Regions from separate parts of the Bacillus sp. JZ105 genome, predicted to be linked through region 4. Evidence: riboswitches for the same ligand, from Rfam matches in the RefSeq annotation. Region 4 holds a riboswitch; each other region holds the start of a gene.

Region 1 (5,527 bases), 1.7 Mb from region 4:
CATTTCGTTAGCTGATCTGCGGGCTTTACGCATTGATCAAATCAAACAACAGCTCATGAGTGTGAAGGATTTCAAAAAGGTGGTTGTAAACGCGGTGGATTATGATGATGTCAAAGTCTTTGTCACCGCTCTCATTGAAGCCATTCAAGCAGGACAGCAGCTGATGTTCAGAAGTGCGGCGGCGCTCGCAAAAGTACTTGGTGGTATAGGGGATCAAGCCTTATTAACAAGAGATGACTTGATACAAGAAGAAAGCCCGCATGGTGGTCTTATTATGATCGGTTCTCATGTGAAAAAAACAACAGAACAATTACAAGCGCTTGAGCAAAATAAAAAGATGGCTTTTATTGAATTTAATACCCACCTCGTGTTAAAGCCTGATGCCTTTCGCGAAGAAATTAACCGCGTCATTCAACAAACTGAAGCACTGTTGGCAGCTGGTCAATCTGTGGCTGTTTATACAAGAAGAGAACGGCTTGATCTTGGAGATGATCGCCAAGAGGAAGAATTAAAGCTCTCTGTACAGATTAGTGATGCTGTGACAAGTATTGTCCAGCGTCTCACCATTCGTCCTAAGTATCTTATTGCCAAAGGTGGGATTACCTCCAGCGATATTGGGACAAGAGGCCTTAGCGTGAAACGTGCGACCGTGGCAGGTCAAATCAAACCAGGTATCCCTGTTTGGCAAACGGGAGAAGAAAGTAAATTCCCTTTCATGTCTTATGTGATTTTCCCGGGAAATGTTGGGGCAAAGGATACGTTAAAAGAAGCTGTAGACATACTTGAAGGATAAGGCATAGGGGGTGTTGCACCCCCTTATGCACCACAAAGGAGGAAAGATCATGTCATTAGTGTTTATTGGACTTGGCGTTTTGTTATTGCTGTTACTTATGGTTGTCTTTAAGTTAAACGCTTTCATTTCTTTGATTATTGTCTCTTTAATTGTTGCTGTGTTAGAAGGGATGACACCACTAGAAGCGATCGCTTCCGTCGAAAAAGGACTTGGCAGTACGCTCGGACATCTGGCACTCGTTCTCGGTTTTGGAGCGATGCTTGGGAAATTGATGGCTGATTCTGGCGGAGCTCAGCGGATCGCGATGACACTTATTGACCGATTTGGCATCGGAAAAATCCAATGGGCGACGATGCTGACTGGGTTTGTGATTGGAATTGCTCTATTTTATGAAACCGGATTCATTATCTTAATTCCATTGGTCTTTACGATCGCTCAGGCTGCAAGACTTCCTGTGCTGTATGTGGGTATGCCGCTCGTCGCTGCACTCATCACCACACATGGCTTCCTCCCTCCTCACCCAGGACCGACTGCCATTGCGAATGTCTTTCAGGCAAACATGGGACAAACCTTATTGGTTGGGATTATTTTAGCGATTCCTGCTGTTTTAGTAGGCGGACTTCTTTTTACGAGACTATTTAAAAAAGAGCAGTTGCACGCACATATCCCAAAGAACTTATTTAATCCAAAGGAATTCACAGAAGAAGAAATGCCTAGCTTCGGCATTAGCATTTTCACCGCTGTTTTGCCTGTATTACTTATGACATTCAGAGCATTTCTAGAAATTTTCTTCCCATCCTCCCCATTGCTGCCAACTGCTGAGTTTTTAGGCGAACCGGCGATTGCACTATTAATCTCAGTGCTGCTTGCCATCTACACGTTTGGGCTTGGAAGAGGAAAGAGCATGCAGGATGTGATGAAGTCCATCACGGATTCTATCGGCTCTATTGCTATGATTCTATTAATTATTGCAGGCGGCGGTGCCTTTAAACAAGTGCTCATTGATAGCGGCGTCGATCAATACATTGCAGGGATCATGCAAGGAAGCACACTTTCTCCCCTGCTTCTGACTTGGCTCATTGCTGCTGTCCTTCGTGTCTCTTTAGGATCAGCCACTGTCGCCGGTCTCACGGCGGCTGGTATTTCTGCACCACTGATTGGCCTGACGGGTGTCAGCCCTGAATTAATGGTGATCGCAACAGGTGCCGGCAGTATTACGTTCTCTCATGTGAATGATGCAGGTTTCTGGATTTATAAAGAATACTTTAACCTATCAATGGCTCAAACCTTTAAAACGTGGACATTGATGGTCACTGTGCTTTCACTTGTCGGACTAGCTGGTGTTCTTGTTGCTGATTTGTTCATGTAGGAAATTAAATTGTAAAAACCATTGACTTTTCCCTGAAAACGTTGAATAATTGTGTTTATTAAGAAAATTGAATCAAAAGGTAACCTTATTAAGAGTGGTGGAGGGACTGGCCCTGTGAAACCCGGCAACCGCTGTTCCTAGGAACAGAATGGTGCTAATTCCTTAAGCAAGCAGATGCTTGTTTGAAGATAAGGCAGAGTTCTCACAGTATATGATGCTCTTCCTTATCTAAGGAAGAGCTTTTTTATTTGATTTTTTAACCTGAAGAAAGAAGGGATTCAGCATGACACAAGTACAAACCATTGGAAAGAAAACAACAAAACCGCCATTCCGCGCAGATCAAGTAGGAAGTTTACTTCGTTCAGAGCGCATCAAGGAAGCACGCAAGCAAAAAGCAGACGGTACGCTGACAGCAGAGCAGCTCCGACAAATTGAAAACGAAGAAATTACACGTATTGTAGAGAAGCAAAAAGAAATTGGGTTAGAGGTTGTCACAGATGGTGAGTTCCGACGTGCATGGTGGCATTTTGACTTTCTTGAAGGACTCGATGGAGTTGAAGGATTTGAAGCAGATCAAGGCATTCAATTCCATAACACAACGACAAAAGCTAGAGGTATCAAGGTAACAGGCAAGATCGATTTTACAGATCATCCAATGCTGGAGGATTATCGTTTCCTTCACAGCATCGCTGGTGATCATACGGCTAAAATGACGATTCCAAGTCCGAATATGCTCTTTTTCCGTGGAAAGCTTGAAGAAGGAGTGTATGACAGCTTAGAGGAATTCCACCATGATGTGGCACAGGCATATAAGAAAGCAATCCGTGCTTTTTATGATGCAGGCTGCCGCTACTTGCAACTGGATGATACGGCATGGGCAGTGTTCTTTTCTGAAAAAGGCCATGAACAAATCAAAGCCTTTGGCCGAAAAGAAGATGAACTTCGTGAATCGTTTGCGAAGACAATCAATCAAGCTGTTGCCGACCGCCCAGAGGACTTGGTGATTACGATGCACATTTGCCGCGGTAACTTTAAATCAACTTGGGCAGCTGAAGGTGGTTACGAATCAGCAGCAGAAACAATTTTTGCCGGCTTAGATCTTGATGGTCTCTTTTTAGAGTTTGACGACGATCGTTCTGGCGGATTTGAGCCCCTTCGATATGTGAAGAACCCAAACCTTCAAATCGTACTAGGCCTTGTCACTTCAAAATACGGAGAGCTTGAGCCAGTTGAACAGATTAAAAAACGTATTGAGGAAGCTGCTCAATATGTAGACATTAACCAAATCTGTTTGAGCCCACAATGCGGATTCGCCTCAACAGAGGAAGGCAACCTGTTAACAGAAGAGCAACAATGGGAAAAGCTGCGTCATGTGATTGAGATTGCTGATCAAGTGTGGACTTCGTAGTCCCTCAAAGACAAAAAAAGACAAACCACAGTATGAGCGGTTTGTCTTTTTCTTTTATGCATCCAAATGTTCCCCATTTGTCGCAATCACTTGTTTATACCAGTCGAAGCTTTTCTTTTTCTTTCTATCTAATGTACCGTTTCCTTCATTATCACGGTCAACATAAATGAAGCCGTAGCGTTTTTTCATTTCAGCCGTTGATGCGCTGACAAGGTCAATTGGGCCCCAGCTTGTATAACCGATCAGGTCAACTCCATCTGCGATCGCTTCTCTCGCCTCTAGCAAATGGCTTCTGAGGTAATCAATTCGGTAATCGTCTTGAATGGATCCGTCTTCTTCTACTTGATCGACAGCACCCAATCCATTTTCTACGATAAACAATGGCTTTTGGTAGCGGTCATACAGCTGATTCAGTGTTGTACGAAGTCCTTTCGGATCAATTTGCCAGCCCCAATCACTTGCTTCTAGATAAGGGTTTTTCACACCTTCAAATAGGTTACCGCCAGTCACTTGTTCAAGGATCTTTGGATCTGTACTCGTTACAAAACTCATATAATAACTGAAACCAATATAGTCCACTGTATGGTTTCTTAAAATGTCTTCGTCCCCTTCTTGGAACTCGATGTTGATGTCATTTTCAAGGAAATAACGTTTCATGTAACTTGGGTAATAACCTCTTGCCTGTACATCTGAGAAGAACAATGTTTTACGGTCTTGCTCAATTGCAGCAAACATATCTTTTGGTCTTGAGCTGTACGGATAAGTTGTCATCGCCGCAATCATACAGCCGATTTTCGCATCAGGAATGATTTCGTGTCCTGCTTTGACAGCCAAAGCACTTGCAACAAATTGGTGATGCGCTGCTTGATATTGAATACTTTTCTCGTCATCACCCTCTTCAAATACAAGTCCGCCGCCAGTGAAAGGCGCATGTAATACAACGTTGATTTCATTGAAGGTCATCCAATATTTCACTTTATCTTTAAAGCGAGTGAACAATGTTTTCGCGTATGTTTCATAAAGATCCACAAGCTTACGGTTTCTCCATCCGCCGTAGTTTTTCACAAGTGCGAGCGGCATTTCATAGTGAGAGATGGTGACAACTGGCTCAATTCCATGCTTATGCAGTTCATCAAATACTTTTTCATAAAAAGCGAGGCCTGCTTCATTCGGTTCCGCATCGTCGCCATTTGGGAAAATACGCGGCCAAGAAATGGATAATCTGAAGCACTTGAATCCCATTTCTGCAAAGAGTGCAATATCTTCTTTATAGCGATGGTAGAAATCGATTGCATCATGATATAAGTTAAGGTCTTTCATTGATTCATCGAATGGGTGCATAATACCATTTGGTGATACATCAGCTGTCGATAAGCCTTTTCCATCTTTATTATATGCGCCTTCAACTTGGTTCGCTGCAACAGCGCCGCCCCATAAGAAACCTTTAGGAAATGTTTTTTCTAACTTGTTCATGTTGAATACCCTCCTCTTTTTCTTCTACACTGACTGTAAGCAGTGTCTCTTTCACTGTAATCGTTCCATCTGTTTTCGCATCAACTTGTGCAAAATCGTTTGTGTTGGTGACAATAACAGGTGTGGTGACATCATAGCCTTCTTGCTGAATGCCCTCGATATCAAAATCAATGAGCACATCTCCTGCTTGAATCAGATCACCTGACTGCACATGACTTGTGAAATACTTTCCGCCAAGTTTTACCGTGTCAATCCCGACATGAATGAGAAGTTCTGTACCCTGTTCACTTTTCAAGCCAATGGCATGTTTTGTATGGAAAATGGTTTCAACCTTGCCGTTGAATGGTGCTACAACACGTCCAGCTGTTGGTACAATGGCTGCTCCTTTACCCATGATTTCATTAGAGAATGTTGCATCATTTACTTGATTGAGCGGCTTTAGTTGACCTTCAAGCGGGCTTTGTACCACTTCATTTTGAAGTGA
Region 2 (5,527 bases), 440 kb from region 4:
ATCTCCTTTTACGGTCGCAAGCAGAATTTTTCCTTTCCCGCTCGCATGCTGCTTTTCCATATATTGCTCAAGAAACGAAACAGATGCTTTCATGACCTCTGCCGATTGAAGCACCTCGGCTACAATCAGTTCGTTTTGATTAAAAAGACGACCAACTTCAGCCATTCCCTGCATTAACGGGCCATTGATGATATGAAGCGGCGATTCATATTGCTCCAAAGCAAGGGATAGATCATCGATGAGACCTTCTTTCGTTCCCTCGACGACGTAGAGCGCCAGCCTTTCATCAAGTGATAAGGAGATCTTTGGTTTTTTCTCCGTTTTCTTTTTACCGCGGTAAAATTGGGTGAATTCAGCCAGTGTTTGATCATTTGTTTCATAAAGCAAGGATTCAGCTAGTTTGATTTCTTCCTTTGGAATGGAAGCGAAGCGTTCAAGTTTTTCTGTATTGACAATGGCATAGTCAAGCCCTGCTTGCACGCAGTGATACAAATAGACGGCATTTAAGATTTCTCTGCCAACAGGCGGAAGCCCGAAAGATACGTTACTGATGCCTAAAATGGTGAGGCACTCAGGCAGGGTTTCCTTGATCATTTTAATGCCTTTGACCGTTTCTTCAGCGGCGCCAATATATTGCTCGTCTCCAGTGCCTACGGGAAAGACAAGCGGATCAAAAATGATGTCACTTGCGGGAATTCCATACTTCCTCGTTAGCAAATCGTGAGAACGTACAGCAATTTCAAGCTTTCGTTCTGCTGTCACGGCCATTCCTATTTCATCAATCGTGCCAACAACAAGTGCACCGCCATATAGCTTCACAAGAGGAAGAATCTCTTCAAAGCGTTCCTCGCCATCCTCAAGGTTGATGGAATTGATGATGGCTTTCCCTTGAGAATAGGTGAGTGCCTTTTCAATCACGTGTTTATCCGTTGAATCAATGACAAAAGGGGCTTTCACCTTTTTCATGGCTTCTTGTAAAAAGCCTTCCATGTCTGCTGCCTCATCACGGTCTGGGTCGGCGAGACACACATCAACGACGTGAGCGCCATTTTTCACTTGAGCACGAGCAATTTCTGCTGCTTCTTCAAACTTTTGTTCCGCAATGAGCCGTTTGAATTTGCGAGAACCAATGACATTGGTCCGTTCGCCTACAAAAAGAGGACGCATCGAATCCTCATAAATAAGAGGCTCAATTCCTGATACGGTATGCTGCGGCGATTCGCGAGTGATATGACGCGGCTGAAGCGTGCGTACTTCATCTGACAATGCTTGAATATGCGCAGGTGTAGTCCCGCAGCAGCCGCCGACGATATTTAACCAGCCTTCCTTAGCAAAGGCGGCGATTTTCTTAGCAAGAGAGACAGGGGATTCATGATATTGGCCTTCTTCATCTGGGAGACCAGCATTCGGATAGCAGCTCACCGCTGACTTTGCAATGGAGGATAGCGTGCGAATATGGTCTGTCATAAATTCTGGACCAGTCGCACAGTTAAGGCCCACACTGATGGGTTTCATATGCTCAAGAGAGATATAAAAGGCTTCAATATCCTGGCCAGCAAGGGTGGTGCCCATCGGTTCAATCGTTCCTGATACCATGAGTGGTAATTGAATGCCCGTCTGCTGAAAGGCTTCTTGAATCCCTTTGAATCCAGCTTTTACATTCAGCATATCTTGGCTTGTTTCTAAAAGAAGGGCATCACACTTTCCGTCAATCAGAGCGCGGGCCTGCTCTTCATAGTTTCTGACGAGCTCACTGAAGGTTGTGCCGCCTGTCACAGATAATGTTTTCGTTGTCGGGCCCATTGCGCCTACAACAAAACGAGGCTGCTCCGGTGTGGAGAAACGGTCTGCTTCTGCCTTTGCCAGCTGCGCAGCTCGAACATTGAGTTCATAGGCAAGGTGGCCAAGCCCATATTCATCAAGAACGAGCTCTGTCGCGCCGAACGTATTTGTTTCAATGAGGTCAGCATTTGCTTCGAGGTACTCCCTATGGATCTTAGAGATGATGTGAGGGGCTGTCACATTCAAATACTCGTTACAGCCCTCATACTCTTCTCCGCCAAAGTCCTCTGCTGTCAGGTTGGCGTTTTGAATCATTGTGCCCATTGCCCCATCAAGGACGAGGATGCGTTTTTTGAGCTGTTCAGTGATAGTTGACATGGACGTTAGACTCCTTTTCTTTCTGATGGATGTAGGTGGTCAGTTCTGCTGTTAAATCTGATCGAAGGAAAGGAGTAATTAAATAAATGCCATTAAACAATTCGCAGGCTGTATCTAATAAAGAGCGGGCAATTGCTAAGCCTTCTGCTCGCTGCTTTTCTTTATCCTCGCCAGCTTTGGCCATAATGTCACGAATAGAATCAGATAATTTGATACCTGGAATTTCGTGATGAATAAACTCGGCATTTCGGCTGCTTGTTAACGGCATAATGCCGATATAAATCGGTTTATCCAAGTGGCGGCTTTCCTCATGAATTTTCACAAGCTGTTCCTCAGAATAAACAGGCTGTGAAATAAAATAATCAGCACCGTATTCGATTTTTTTCTCAAGACGTTTGACTGCTTTATCAATATGGCGCACATTTGGGTTAAACGCGCCAGCCACTGAAAAATTGGTCTTTTTGCCAAGGGGCTTTCCTGAGAAAGAAAGGCCTTCGTTAAATTGTTTGATGAGTCGAATCAAATCAAAGGAGGTTAAATCATACACAGATGTTGCACCTGGGAAGTCTCCAATTTTAGATGGATCGCCTGTGATCGCTAAAATATCGGTTAATCCAAGGGTGTCGAGCCCCATTAAATGAGATTGAAGTCCAATCAAATTACGGTCGCGGCATGTGATATGAACAAGAGAACGCATATCGAGCTGCTGCTTTAATAATGCGCCGCAAGCGACATTGCTAATGCGCGGAGTCGCAAGAGAATTATCGGCTAACGTCAATGCATCAATGCCAGCATCTTTTAATTCATTTGCAGCAACGAGAAATTTTTCGAAGTTCAGCTTCTTGGGCGGATCAAGCTCTACGATAATCGAACGTTTTTTCACAGCCAGCTCATCAAGACCTGGCTCAGTGCGCTGATCTTGGATGGAAATGATTTCTTCTTTTAACACCTTCACTTCTTTTTCAGTGATCGGTGCTAAATCTTTGACCGCTTCAGCCATTGCGCTAATATGCTGAGGTGTTGTTCCGCAGCAGCCTCCGATAATACGTGCGCCCTGATTTCTAAATTCAAGTGCACTTTTTCGGAAATAATCGTTATCGGTATCATAGACGAGTCTGCCTGCTTCAAGAGAGGGGAGACTGCTGTTAGGATAGACAGATAAATGCGAATTTTCCAAAAGTGGAACGCCTTCTAGTGCCTGAATCATGTGATAAGGGCCCAGCCGGCAGTTGATGCCGACGACATCTGCGCCAAGAGATGATAACTCAGATAAACCATCCTTCAGCGGCGTACCATCCTGCAAAACGCCTTGTTCATGCATAGAGACGTTCATGACAATCGGAAGAGTCGTTTCTTTGCGGGCAATTTGGAGAACAGCCTTTGCTTCTTCTATGTCATAATACGTTTCAAGCAGCAATCCGTCAGGTTCTTCATTTAATAGGATGTACAGCTGCTCTCTAAAGCTTCTTTTGATTTCTTCTATAGAGTAGGCATTTTTGTTAAACGTCCGAATGCCGCCAATTGTTCCGAGTACATAAGCAGAGCCTGCGGCTGCTTTTGCAATTTGTACCGCTTTTGTATTGATGCGTTTTGTTTCTTCCTCTAAGCCGTAGCGGGATAGTTTAATATAATTCGCGCCGTATGTGTTCGTTTGGATGATGTCAGCGCCAGCCTGCACATATGCCTCGTGAACGCGTTTCACTTCATCCTCTTTCGATAAATTTAATTCTTCAAAGCAGCGGTCAATGCCGTAAGAGTATAAAAGTGTTCCCATCGCTCCGTCAGCTATCAGTACGCGGTTTTGTAAGTCTTGTAATAGGCCCATTGTATTCCTCCTTATTTCTATGTAACAAAAAAAGCCTTCTGATAAGAAGAAGACTTTTTGGCTGTATCGTAATTCTTCTCCTTATCTTCCAAGCAGTTGCTTGCTGGATTTAGCACCTTGGTCATAGAAAATAAATTTCTACTACACCGGTTGCTGAGGCTTCACAGGGCCAGTCCCTCTGCCTCTCTTGATAAGAAAGCGATATGAACATGTCAATGAATTGAACTTCCATCAACTGTAACGAAAAATGCAGAAATAATCAATGGAAAATTTGAAATTTATCGAAAATTTATAAATTGGACATCAATCGGCAAATCAGCCTTGCGCATAAGAGAAATCACTTCTTGTAAATCATCTTTATTTTTCCCTGTCACACGCACTTGGTCATCCTGAAATTGTGATTTCACTTTGATACCAGACTGCTTGATGAGCGCGTTGATCTTTTTGGCGTTGTCTTGATCAATCCCGCTGATCAGCTTCGCACGCTGGCGTACTGTACCGCCTAGGGCATGCTCGGTTTTTCCGTAATCGATGTTTTTAGTTGGAACATTTCGTTTGATCAGCTTTGTCACAAGCACATCTTTTAGCTGCTCAAGTTTGAAGTCATCATCAGAAATGAGAACAAGCTCTTCTTTTTCGAGAGAAATATCACTTTTACTTCCTTTAAAATCATAACGGTTTTTAATTTCTTTCAATGCTGCCTGAACAGCGTTTTGCACTTCAGGCAGTTCAACCTTCGATACAATGTCAAATGAGCTTTCTTTTGCCATCACACATGACCTCCAAGTTTAGATATTGCGTCTATTTTATCATGCAAATAGCAGAAGAAGAAAACTTTATCAAAGAGTACAGCCGACAGCCGTATAAATCGTGTCCAGTTTGTCCACTTTAGCTAACAGAACTAGAGATGTTCATGCGGGAAGAAGTATAGTAGAATAGAGTGAATCAAAAGATGAACGAACGCTCTTTTATGGGCAGATAGGAAGGAAGAGAACATGAGACCAGGTGAGCAACTGACCTTGCAAATAGAGAATGAAATGGAATACGGCTACTTTTTGACAGACGGTGAAGATTCGGTCCTCTTACACCGCAGTGAAATGACAGAAGATATTGGAGACCGAGATGAAGTAGAGGTCTACTTATATGTAGATCATGAAGAAAGACTCGCTGCCACGATGAAAATCCCTACAATTAACGCACATACATACGGCTGGGTAGAAGTCGTGGACGTGGTAGAAGACATGGGCGCATTTGTTGATGTTGGGCTGTCAAAGGATGCACTTGTGGCGACAGAACACCTCCCGCCTTTTGAGGAAGCATGGCCGAAAAAAGGAGACAAACTCTACTGTATGCTGAAAGTCACAAGCTACGGCAGAATGTTCGCAAAACCAGCTACAGAAGACGTGATCAGTGAATTGTTCACTGAGGCACCAGAAACCTTAATGAACAAAGAAATCTCTGGAACAATCTATCGTTTAATTGCGACAGGTTCCTTTATGCTGACTGATACAGGCGTGCGAGGGTTTATCCATCGCACGGAAC
Region 3 (5,527 bases), 210 kb from region 4:
ATTGCCGCCATTCAAATTGATTATTTAAGAAATATTATGAATGTATTGAACCCTGATCTTCATTTTAAGATGCTGAATCAAAATGGACATGTCGTCTTTACAAGCGGTCCACAGCCAGTACCCGAAGGCGGCAGCACCGTGTCTACATATTTAGATGAAAACAGCTGGAAGCTGGAGGTCTTTCCGCAGCGTGCTTCAACTAGTGAAGTGCTGTCTGTGATGCTCATCCCTTTATCCAGTGCGTTTATCTTATTAAATATTTTATTCACACTCGTCCAATATATCGTGTTAAGGCGGCAAACTCAGCAGGAGCGTCATCAAAACGAAGCGCAAAAGCTTGAATTGATCGGAACACTCGCAGCAAGTACAGCACACGAAATTCGCAACCCATTAACAGGGATTAGCGGATTTATCCAGCTATTGCAAAAGAAGTATCATTCAGAAGAAGATCAGCTCTATTTTTCTGTCATTGAGGAAGAAATTAAGCGGATCAACCAAATCGTCAGTGAATTTCTTGTCTTAGGAAAACCAACGGCTGAAAAATGGCAGAATAACTCTGTAAAAGAAATTGTAAGTGAGATCATGCCGATCGTTTTCTCTGAGGCAAACCTTTATAATGTCGAAGTGGATTTGCAAATCAATACGATTCAAGATGTGGGCGTGTATTGCACAAAGGATCATATTAAACAAGTCGTTTTAAATGTAGCAAAGAACTCTTTAGAAGCGATGCCAAACGGCGGTCATTTGAAGATTGTGATCGAAGCTGAAAAAGAACATGTCATCATTAAAGTAGAGGATACAGGTGAAGGCATACCAGAAGAGATGTTAAAGCACATCTTCCTCCCCTTTATTACGTCGAAGGAAAAAGGCACAGGTCTTGGGCTTGTCGTGTGTAAACGAATCATTTCGATGTATGGCGGAACAATTGATATTCATAGCGAAGTGAATAAAGGAACGACTGTCATGATCATGCTTCCTTCTGCTCACTCAGCATAACTGAAGATGTCAGCCGGTTTTGCTTATGCAAGACCGGTTTTTCATGTCAATAAGAGGGGCGGTTCACAGATAATAGACTCATTTGAGACACTAGATCATGAAAGGAGGGGGCAGATTGTTTCTCATGAAAAAGAAGATGCTGATACTCATTCATCAGGTTGTCCAGTTCTTGACTATATTTAATTGTCGTCTCACCAGTGTACCCTTCCACTTGAGCAGCTTCTACCATTTGTTTTCTCTTCTCATCAATGGACATCAGCAATTGTTCTTTCCTTACATAAATATTCATGATCTCAGCTCCCGCAATGATTTCGACTGTCTATGCTCAAAATGATCCGACACCAAAATTATACTTTATTTGTAAATTAAATTAAATATGCTTATTTTATTTAATTTTTTACAGCCTAAAGACCTTTTACCCAATCAAATTTGGGGGTAAACTTCAAAATTGGACAGGACTGACACATTGATTAAACAGAATTTTATCCTATGCAGAAGATCAAAATCAACTATTTTCTTTCTCATTTTATATCTAATCTCCTAAAAAAAAGCTGATCTTCCGCCTCATGCGGAATGATCAGCTCTATCATTAAACCGTTTCTTCCTCGTAAATCGGCACCCAGCCCTCAGTTGTGACAAATATGCGAACTGCGACCACTTTGCGATCCTCTTGAAGTGTAAAGTAATGACGAATGTTTGGCGGAACAGAAATTAAATCACCTGGATTCAATCTCACATCAAAAAAGACGCCATCCTTGCCTTGAATAGCAAAGATTCCGTGCCCGCTCACAATAAAGCGTACTTCATCATCTGTATGGTGATGCTCACGTTTAAAGTTTTGGAGCAGCTCATCAAGATTTGGCGTGGCATCAGATAATGAAATGACATCCTGCGCTTTGTACCCTCTTTTTTCAGAAATACTTTGGATTTCTTTTTGGAAAACAGTCAAAATCTCTTCCTTTTCCTCATCGGTTAAATCATACTTTTCTGATAAACGGTTTGGCAGCTTTTCAATATCCCAATGCTCATAAATGACCCCTTGGTTTTCTAAATATGATGCTACCTCTTGCTCGCTTTCCAGTAATGTGTTCTCTTCGTTATGAATCAAAATCGTCGCCATGTGCTTTTCCTCCTTTTTATCTTACAAGCTGCTGTTGATAAAGCGCTAATTTTAAGTGATAGCTAAATAAAAATTCATATGTTTCTAATACTCGTTTTGCTTCAAAGGCTGTTTTTCCCCAGACCGTGATGCCATGATTGCGAATGAGTACAGCACCAGATGACGCCTCTAGTGTCAGATGTTTTGCAAATTGCTCTGCAAGCTGCGGAATATGAGCTGGATTTTCAATAATCGGAATCGACACTTCTGCATCCTCTTCCCAATAACCAAGCGCTTTGATGATTTCGTTGCCTTTAAAACGAATCTCTCCCTTATCCCCGTACAGCTCTGATATCACATTATTATCGATTGTATGGACATGGAGGCAGCAGCCTGCTTTCGTCCGTTCATACACGTACGTGTGAAGCAGTGTTTCAGCTGATGGTCTAAGCGGCTCGTTCGGATGATGGGTCTGGCCTGCCGCATTTACTAGCACAAAATCTTCGTTTGTTTCTTTTCGTTTATCTTTGCCGCTTGCCGTCACCAAAAACGTGATTGGATCATCCGACACCTTGATCGATAAATTACCGCTTGTTCCGAAAAACCAATCTCTTTGAGCCAGTTCACGTTTAACGTCTGCTAGCTCCTGCCAGCGTTTGCTCTTTGCGTCTGCCATTCCTTCACTTCCTTTATTTGAACAAATTGCGCGTGTAGATCAATAAATGTGTCGTACTCCTTATGTACGAGCCCGAGCTCTTGACATTCATTGAGCAAGTAGTCGCGCGCAAACGTAAGATCTGCATGCTTCGCCGCCTCCACATCAGTCACTGAATCTCCGATCATGATGATGAAGTCATCCTCATGAGTCAGCTTTCGAATGATTGAGGGCTTGCAGCATCCGCAGCCATTTTGACATTGCGTATCGCAGGCATGCGGCCATTCAATCTGAATATGGTCTTCCCCAAATGATGCATGGTTGCAATAAATATCGTCTCGATCGACAATGCCTTCGAGGATCGGGTAAACAAAAAAGTCCATACCGCCGCTAAGTACATAGAAAGGAATGTCTGCTTTTTTTACTTCATCCACAAATTGCTTAAACCCTTCTCGAATCTCTGTATCCTCTAATATAAATGATTGAATGGCTTCCTTCTGATCACTTTTCAGTAATTGAAACATCTGCCCGACGCCTTCTTGAATGGTGATTTCCTTTGACAGGACACCATCCTTCAGCTTCGTCCATTCACTTGGTGCAAACTGTTTCATGATGCGGATGATATTATCATTTTTTGTAATTGTTCCATCAAAATCACAGCATACAATTGGTTTTTTCATTATTCTGCTACCCTTCCCCAAAGATCAAGTGCCGCTTTTAAGTCTTGGCAGGAAGCCGCCTTATCTCGGATGGACTCTTCGTGAATCACTGCATCAATGATCGAACGAAATGCCTTCCCTCCGCCGATGGCTCCCCGCGGATGTCCGTGTATGCCTCCACCTGCATTTATCACATGATCAATTCCAAAATCTTTGATCAATACTGGAACCATTCCTGGATGAATGCCTGCTGACGGGACAGGGAATGTTTTTTGAACCGTATCCTCTTTCACACAAGCTTCATAGATTCCAAAGGCATCTTTTTTCGGAAGTGCAACCGACCCATAAGGTGAGGGAAAAAGGCTCAAATCAGCGCCAGCATATCGATTTAATTTGCCTAAAAGAAGAGAATGCGAAAATCCATATTCAGGAGAGGATGTCAAAGCACCACTCACAGCAGGATGCGCCATAATCGGCAGTGGAATGTCTGGGTCCTCAGCTAGGCTTTGCATGACATCCAGGCCGTAAGCAAAGACATTGAATAAGAGCGCATCTGCCCCAAGTTCAGCGGCCTTTCTCGCCCGATCCTTCAGGTCAAAGGTTCTGCCCGTTAAATTGACAGCATACAGCGTGCGGTGTCCTGTCTCTTCATAGGTTTCTTTTAAAATCGCTTTTCCTTCTTTGATTCGCTCTTCAAAAGGAGCTAATGGACTTTCAAATAAAATTTCATCGTCTTTGATGAAGTCAACCCCGCCTAATGCCTGTAAACGGAGCTGCTCTTTTAAATCCTGCATATCACGGCCGATAACGCCTTTAAAAATACTCATCAATAATGGACGATCAAACACGCCTACCTTTTTTCGAATGCCGTCAATTCCAAATACAGGTCCTGGCAGGCTTTTTTTAAATTCTTCAGAAAATTGGATATCGACTAGCTTCACTTTTCCATCTAGTGAAAGCTTTCCAAAAATCGTCGTGAAAACTGCTGGTAAATCAGCTGAAAAGTTTGCCTCAGGATAAGCAATCGTCACCTCTGATTGATAAAGACCATTTTCGGCTGGAGCAGCTTTTTCTAATACTTTTTCAACTCGGCCTTTATGCTTTTGAAGCTGCTCCTTTTTGAGCTGCGGCAAATCCGTCCATGATCCAACTGTTAAACCAAGCGCGATCTGCTCCACTTTTCGATTTATTTGTTCATCCTCTCGATGTGTTAATACGTATGTTGCCAGTAATTCACTCACTAGGAATCCCCTTTCGATTGCGTCATGCATATATTCAATAAAAAAACCTCTTCAAGTGCTTCTTGAGCGCCTTAAAGAGGTTGTTTCGTGTCATTCATCCGAATCTTATCTCTCAGCGCTTGCTGCAAGAATTAGCACCGTGCTTCATGGAAGTCGGTTGCCGGGCTTCATTGGGCTAGTCCCTCTGCCTACTCTTGATAAGAATATTCAATTTTCTTAAATATTGCCTGAATTATCGCACCATTTTTTTATGTTGTCAATGGCTTTTTTTCAAACAGATTCAAGGCAGCGATGCGCTGAGCAGCTTCTTGTAACCGCTCCTCACTTGTTAGAAGCCCTGCTCTCACGTACCCTTCACCGTGATCACCAAAGCCATTACCTGGCGCAACCACAACATGTGCCTTCTCTAATAATAAGTCAGAAAAGGCTTCAGATGTATATCCTTCCGGCACCTTTAACCAAGCAAAAAATGATCCCTTTGGTGCACTGACTTCCCAGCCAATTTCTTTGCAGGCAGCAATCCACACATTCCGCCTTTTCTCATATCGATCATTTTGCACCTGTACGCACGTTTGATCGCTTAATAGCGCTTCCGCTGCTGCATCTTGAGTGGCTTTAAACAGGGAGACAAACAGATGATCCTGATAAAGCTCAATGGCTTCAATAACAGACGAATTTCCAGCTGCAAATCCTACTCTCCACCCTGCCATATTGTACGTTTTAGACAATGTGTAAATTTCTATTCCCGTCTCTATCGCCCCCTCTATTTGCAGAAAGCTGAGCGGCTTTTCTCCATCAAAGCCAATGCCGCCATATGCAAAATCATGGACAACACATAGCTTATGATCTTTCGCAAACGTAACGGTTTCTTCAAAAA
Region 4 (5,527 bases):
TATGCAAAAGAGCAAGGTGTTTCACAAATTGTTGTCGGAAGATCAATCACAAAAGCTGATAAACCATTAGAAGCCTATCATCAAATTTTGAAAGAGTGGGAGTGACTGCCAGATGAAATCAAAAATCGCGAAACATCTATTACAAATCAAAGCGGTCTCATTAAAACCAGACGAACCGTTTACATGGGCGAGCGGTATAAAATCACCGATCTATTGTGATAACCGCCTCACATTATCATATCCAGAAGTCAGACACGACATTGCGGAAGGTCTAAAAGATTTGATTCTCACTCATTTCAAGGGAGCAGAGGTTGTCGCGGGTACTGCAACAGCAGGCATTCCGCATGCGGCATTAGCAGCAGACCGCTTGAACATCCCGATGTGTTATGTCAGAAGTAAGCCGAAAGCACACGGCAAAGGAAATCAAATTGAAGGGGCCGTATCGAAAGGCCAAAAGGTTGTCGTCGTCGAAGACCTTATCTCCACAGGAGGCAGTGTGCTGGAAGTGGTTGCTGCTCTTCAAGCTGAGGGCTGCGAGGTACTAGGAGTTGCCGCAATCTTCACATACGGACTGCCAAAAGCAGCGGCCGCTTTTCAAGAAAAAAATATTCCATATGTCACCCTGACAGACTATGACACATTGACAGACGTGGCACTTGAACTGAAAGCGATTGAGCCGTCTGCGATGAACAAACTAAAACGCTGGAGACAAGACCCTTCCTCTGAATCTTGGATGGAAGAAACGGTCTGAAAAGTCAAAGTCCATCGTTAACAATTTTAAAGCTGTGCCTGCCCGCACGGCTTTTTTATTTGGGTAAAAATAGTAAAATAGACTCAAATTTTAATAAAAACTAATCCTATCAATAAAGTCGGGTTGACTTTTGTTTGAATTGTGTTAATATTTAAGACAAATTGAAACTCTTATCCAGAGAGGTGGAGGGACTGGCCCGATGAAACCCGGCAACCTGCGATTCGCAAGGTGCTACTTCCTGCAAAATGATTCTATTTTGAAAGATAAGGAAATTGCGAGCTTCCTCATCTTTCTTTCGGACTGAAAGAAAGTTTTTTTATTTTAACGGTGAGGAGGAAGAGGAGATGGAAGTGAAACAAAATCAGGATGAGGACTTAGTAAAGCATATGCAAGAACTGATTGGGGATATGAAATTCGGTTCAATTACGTTAATTGTTCAGGACGGTCAAGTGATTCAAGTGGAAAAAAACGAAAAAATTAGATTAAAGTAGTGCGGAAAATAGCAATATGAGCGGTACTCCGGAAGGGGAGAAATCATGTTAACTTATGAAAATTGGCAAGAGCCGTCCATTACATTTCAAGAGGATGATTTGTATAAAGGAGCCCTGTCTGTACTGAAATGGGCGTACGGTCATTATGGTGACCAGCTCGTATATGCGTGCAGCTTTGGGATTGAGGGCATTGTTCTGATTGATCTGATTGCAAAAGTAAAAAAAGATGCGAGAATTGTCTTTTTAGATACAGGTCTGCATTTTAAAGAAACTTACGACACAATTGATGCGGTAAAGGAAAGATATCCGGGTTTAGATATTGTACTGAAAACGCCTGAGCTGACGGTTGAACAGCAAAATGAGCAGCACGGTGATCAATTATGGAAAACTGATCCTCAAAGCTGCTGTCATATGCGTAAGGTCATTCCTTTGCAAGAAGCCCTGTCTGGTTATCCAGCATGGCTTTCTGGTTTAAGAAGAGAGCAGTCACCAAAACGAGCAGGGACGAATTTCTTAAATAAGGATGAAAAATTCAAATCAGTGAAAGTATGTCCCCTCATCCATTGGACGTGGAAGGACATATGGAGATATGCATCTAGAGAGGAACTTACTTATAATCCGCTGCATGACCAAGGATATCCAAGTATCGGCTGTGCACCGTGTACACAGCCAGCATTTACTGCAGATGATCTGCGTTCTGGCAGATGGTCAGGCACAGCAAAGACAGAGTGCGGATTACATGAGTAAGGGAGCATAATGTATGGAAATCGCCGCAATTTTATTTAGTCTATTCTTTGCTTTAAACATAGGCGCAAGCGGAGCAGCTGCTTCTATGGGCATTGCGTATGGATCAGGTGCCATTCAAAAGCCCATTTATGCACTCAGTTTTTGTGCAGTTGGGATTTTAGCAGGTTCAGTGATTGGCGGCGGTGAGGTCGTCAAAACGATCAGCTCTGGTATTATGCCAGAATCAGTCATTACACTTGAAATCGTTTGTATTATCATTGGTTCTGCTGCACTATCACTTTTCATAGCAAATCTGATGGCGATTCCTTTATCAACAAGTGAGGTCACAGTAGGGGCTGTAGTTGGTGTGGCAGTCGCATATAAAGTTTTGTTTGTGAAATCCATTTTAGTGATTGTGGCATTTTGGGTTATCATCCCGCTTTTCGCCTTTCTTTTTACCTTTGCTGTCGTCAAAATCATCAGAATGTTCCCTAAACGGAAGCTGTCTAAAAAAGGCACAGCTATTTTATCTGTCGTATTAATCCTCAGCGGATTTTTAGAGGCATTTTCAGCCGGTATGAACAATGTGGCAAATGCCGTCGGCCCGCTCGTCGCTTCAGGCGTTTTGTCAGTTGGGCAGGGAACACTTTACGGCGGAATCTTTGTCGCAGCAGGGGCCCTCTTGCTAGGTAGAAGAGTACTGGAAACAAACGGAAAGAAAATTACCCGCTATCAAACAGGCGAAGGGATTTTACTTTCGAGTACCGGTGCCGGGCTTGTCATCGTCAGCTCTATTTTTGGGCTGCCCGTTCCACTTACGCAAATCACCTCCTCGTCTATTATCGGGCTTGGAATGGCAAAAGGCGGGCCTAACATTTTTCACAAACATGTGGTGAAAAAAATGCTGAAAGTATGGGTGGTCTCACCTTTCTTATCACTCAGCCTATCGTATTTGCTTGTGAGCCTTTTCTTAAAAGGAGACTATTACTCTATCTTTATCATGATGAGTGTACTGCTTGCCTCACTTGGTGCGCTGAGTCTGATGAAAGCAGTCAAAAATGAAAGCAGCTCTATTCATGAACAGGGCGGCGGGATTTAACCATAAATCCGACTATTAACATCTAATAAATATGAACATTGAGAGGAAGATGAACAAATGAGTTTAACACCACATGGTGGCGTATTAATTAATCGAGTAAATGAAGAATATGATCTCAGCACGGCTGCGAAGGAAATTGAACTAGATGCGATTTCCTTTGCAGACCTTGAACTCATTGCAATTGGCGGATATAGTCCAATTGAAGGGTTTTTAACAAAAGCGGATTATGAAGCAGTTGTAAGCAATATGCGGCTAGCAAGTGGTGTCGTTTGGTCTCTTCCTATTACACTGCCAGTGACAAAAGAAAAGGCGGCGGAAATCCATCAAGGCGATATCGTGCGCTTATCCTACAATGGAACTGTATATGGGGTCATTGAAGTAGAGGATCAATACACACCAGATAAGGAAAAAGAAGCGGTGAATGTCTATAAAACAGATGACCGCAATCATCCAGGCGTGAAAAAATTATTTGAACGCGGCGATACTTACATTGGCGGAAAAATTACACTGACGAAACGCAGTGAAAAACCATTCCCTCAATTTACGTATGAGCCAGAAGAAACAAGACGTCATTTTCAAGAAAACGGCTGGAAAACCATTGTTGGTTTCCAAACGAGAAACCCGGTTCATCGTGCTCATGAATATATTCAAAAAACAGCACTGGAAACAGTCGATGGTTTATTTTTAAATCCTCTTGTCGGTGAAACAAAATCTGACGACATCCCAGCAGATGTAAGAATGAAAAGCTATCAAGTGTTATTGGACGGTTATTATCCAAAAGACCGCGTCTTTTTAGGTGTTTTTCCTGCTGCAATGCGTTATGCTGGACCAAAGGAAGCCATTTTTCATGCGCTAGTGCGGAAAAATTATGGCTGCACCCATTTTATTGTCGGAAGAGATCATGCAGGTGTTGGTGACTATTACGGCACATACGAGGCGCAGGAACTATTTGATCAATTTACAAGCGAAGAAATCGGCATTACGCCATTAAAATTTGAACACAGCTTCTACTGTAATACATGTGAAGCGATGGCCACACCAAAAACGTGTCCTCACGACAAAAGCGAGCATGTCATTCTTTCAGGTACAAAGGTTCGAACAATGCTGAGAAACGGTGAATTACCACCAAGCACGTTCAGCCGAAAAGAAGTCATTGAAACATTAATCGAAGGATTAAAAACGACGGTATCTTAATGGGAGGGTATGATATGAGCAACGAACATATCGTGTGGCATGATTCATCAATTACAAAAAAAGAATATCAACAAAAAAACAATCATACGAGCGGCATTATCTGGCTTACAGGTCTAAGCGGGTCAGGGAAATCAACGATCGCGAATGCAGCTGCAAGAGAGCTGTTTGAACAAGGCTACCAAGTCACAGTTCTTGACGGCGATAACGTGCGGCACGGACTCAATAAAGATCTAGGGTTTTCAGATGATGACAGAAAAGAAAACATCCGCCGGATCGGAGAAGTGGCGAAATTGTTTGTGGAGCAAGGGACGATTGTCATCACTGCTTTTATTTCTCCATTTCAAGAAGACCGCCATACTGTCAGACAGTTGGTCGAAGATGGAGAATTTCACGAAGTGTTTGTCAAATGTGATCTGAACGTGTGTGAAGAGCGTGATCCAAAAGGGTTATATAAAAAGGCGAGAAACGGCGAAATTCCGTTTTTCACTGGAATCGATTCACCGTATGAAGAGCCTGCTGCGCCTGAGCTCGTATTAGATACAGGGGAATTATCCCGTGAGGAATCTAAACAGCGTCTTGTTGATTATGTAAAAGGAACTACGAAATAATCGCCTGATGGCAGGGGGAGAAAAGCAAGATGGGGAAAGTATACATTGTGGGTGCTGGACCCGGTGACCCAGATTTAATCACATTAAAGGCCCATAAGGCGATACAGCAGGCAGATGTCATCTTATATGATCGTCTTGTCAATCAAGAAATTCTTGCCCATGCCAAACCGGAGGCGGAATTGATTTATTGCGGCAAGCTGCCAAATCATCATACAATGAGGCAGGAAGCCATCAATGAAGCCCTTGTGGCTCATGCAAAGGAAGGGAACGTTGTCGTTCGTCTAAAAGGCGGCGACCCCTTTGTCTTTGGCCGCGGCGGTGAAGAAATCGAATGCTTAGCTGAGCACGGAATTCCTTATGAGGTCGTCCCGGGAATTACTTCTGGGATTGCAGCGGCTGCTTATGCGGGCATCCCTGTGACACATCGTGAATTCAGCTCAAATGTAGCTTTTGTCACGGGCCACTATCAAAAGGATGAACATTTTGAAGAAAAGTGGGAGGCGCTGGCTACAGGGATTGATACTCTTGTGATTTACATGGGTGTCAAAAACGTGGAGAGAGTGCAGCGCCTGCTTTTGAAAAATGGACGGGACCCAGAAACACCCGCTGCATTTATACACTGGGGAACCACAACAAGGCAAAAGACAACTTGCTGCAC

Evidence for each region. A riboswitch is a leader RNA that binds a small molecule or an ion and turns the genes downstream of it on or off. The one in region 4 is predicted to bind S-adenosylmethionine.
Region 1: another riboswitch for S-adenosylmethionine. It lies ahead of M1D81_RS18455 (5-methyltetrahydropteroyltriglutamate--homocysteine S-methyltransferase); the one in region 4 lies ahead of M1D81_RS07815 (DUF2292 domain-containing protein).
Region 2: another riboswitch for S-adenosylmethionine. It lies ahead of M1D81_RS05460 (bifunctional homocysteine S-methyltransferase/methylenetetrahydrofolate reductase); the one in region 4 lies ahead of M1D81_RS07815 (DUF2292 domain-containing protein).
Region 3: another riboswitch for S-adenosylmethionine. It lies ahead of mtnW (2,3-diketo-5-methylthiopentyl-1-phosphate enolase); the one in region 4 lies ahead of M1D81_RS07815 (DUF2292 domain-containing protein).

The regions. Positions count from the first base shown of each region.
Region 1 is NZ_CP096387.1:3,575,960-3,581,486, forward strand. It holds gene M1D81_RS18445 (four-carbon acid sugar kinase family protein) at 1-793, shown strand, start outside; gene M1D81_RS18450 (gluconate:H+ symporter) at 843-2,162, shown strand; SAM riboswitch class I at 2,245-2,357, shown strand; gene M1D81_RS18455 (5-methyltetrahydropteroyltriglutamate--homocysteine S-methyltransferase) at 2,446-3,570, shown strand; gene M1D81_RS18460 (glycoside hydrolase family 1 protein) at 3,625-5,043, opposite strand; gene M1D81_RS18465 (beta-glucoside-specific PTS transporter subunit IIABC) at 5,015-5,527, opposite strand, start outside.
Region 2 is NZ_CP096387.1:1,098,195-1,103,721, forward strand. It holds gene metH (methionine synthase) at 1-2,160, opposite strand, end outside; gene M1D81_RS05460 (bifunctional homocysteine S-methyltransferase/methylenetetrahydrofolate reductase) at 2,144-3,985, opposite strand; SAM riboswitch class I at 4,064-4,182, opposite strand; gene M1D81_RS05465 (YajQ family cyclic di-GMP-binding protein) at 4,264-4,755, opposite strand; gene M1D81_RS05470 (CvfB family protein) at 4,981-5,527, shown strand, end outside.
Region 3 is NZ_CP096387.1:1,327,644-1,333,170, reverse strand. It holds gene M1D81_RS06775 (ATP-binding protein) at 1-996, shown strand, start outside; gene M1D81_RS06770 (aspartyl-phosphate phosphatase Spo0E family protein) at 1,043-1,285, opposite strand; gene M1D81_RS06765 (1,2-dihydroxy-3-keto-5-methylthiopentene dioxygenase) at 1,586-2,116, opposite strand; gene M1D81_RS06760 (methylthioribulose 1-phosphate dehydratase) at 2,133-2,771, opposite strand; gene M1D81_RS06755 (2-hydroxy-3-keto-5-methylthiopentenyl-1-phosphate phosphatase) at 2,735-3,430, opposite strand; gene mtnW (2,3-diketo-5-methylthiopentyl-1-phosphate enolase) at 3,430-4,650, opposite strand; SAM riboswitch class I at 4,753-4,854, opposite strand; gene M1D81_RS06745 (aminotransferase class I/II-fold pyridoxal phosphate-dependent enzyme) at 4,899-5,527, opposite strand, start outside.
Region 4 is NZ_CP096387.1:1,537,320-1,542,846, forward strand. It holds gene pyrF (orotidine-5'-phosphate decarboxylase) at 1-105, shown strand, start outside; gene pyrE (orotate phosphoribosyltransferase) at 113-751, shown strand; SAM riboswitch class I at 919-1,021, shown strand; gene M1D81_RS07815 (DUF2292 domain-containing protein) at 1,138-1,242, shown strand; gene M1D81_RS07820 (phosphoadenylyl-sulfate reductase) at 1,288-1,989, shown strand; gene M1D81_RS07825 (inorganic phosphate transporter) at 2,003-3,067, shown strand; gene sat (sulfate adenylyltransferase) at 3,125-4,261, shown strand; gene cysC (adenylyl-sulfate kinase) at 4,276-4,869, shown strand; gene cobA (uroporphyrinogen-III C-methyltransferase) at 4,899-5,527, shown strand, end outside.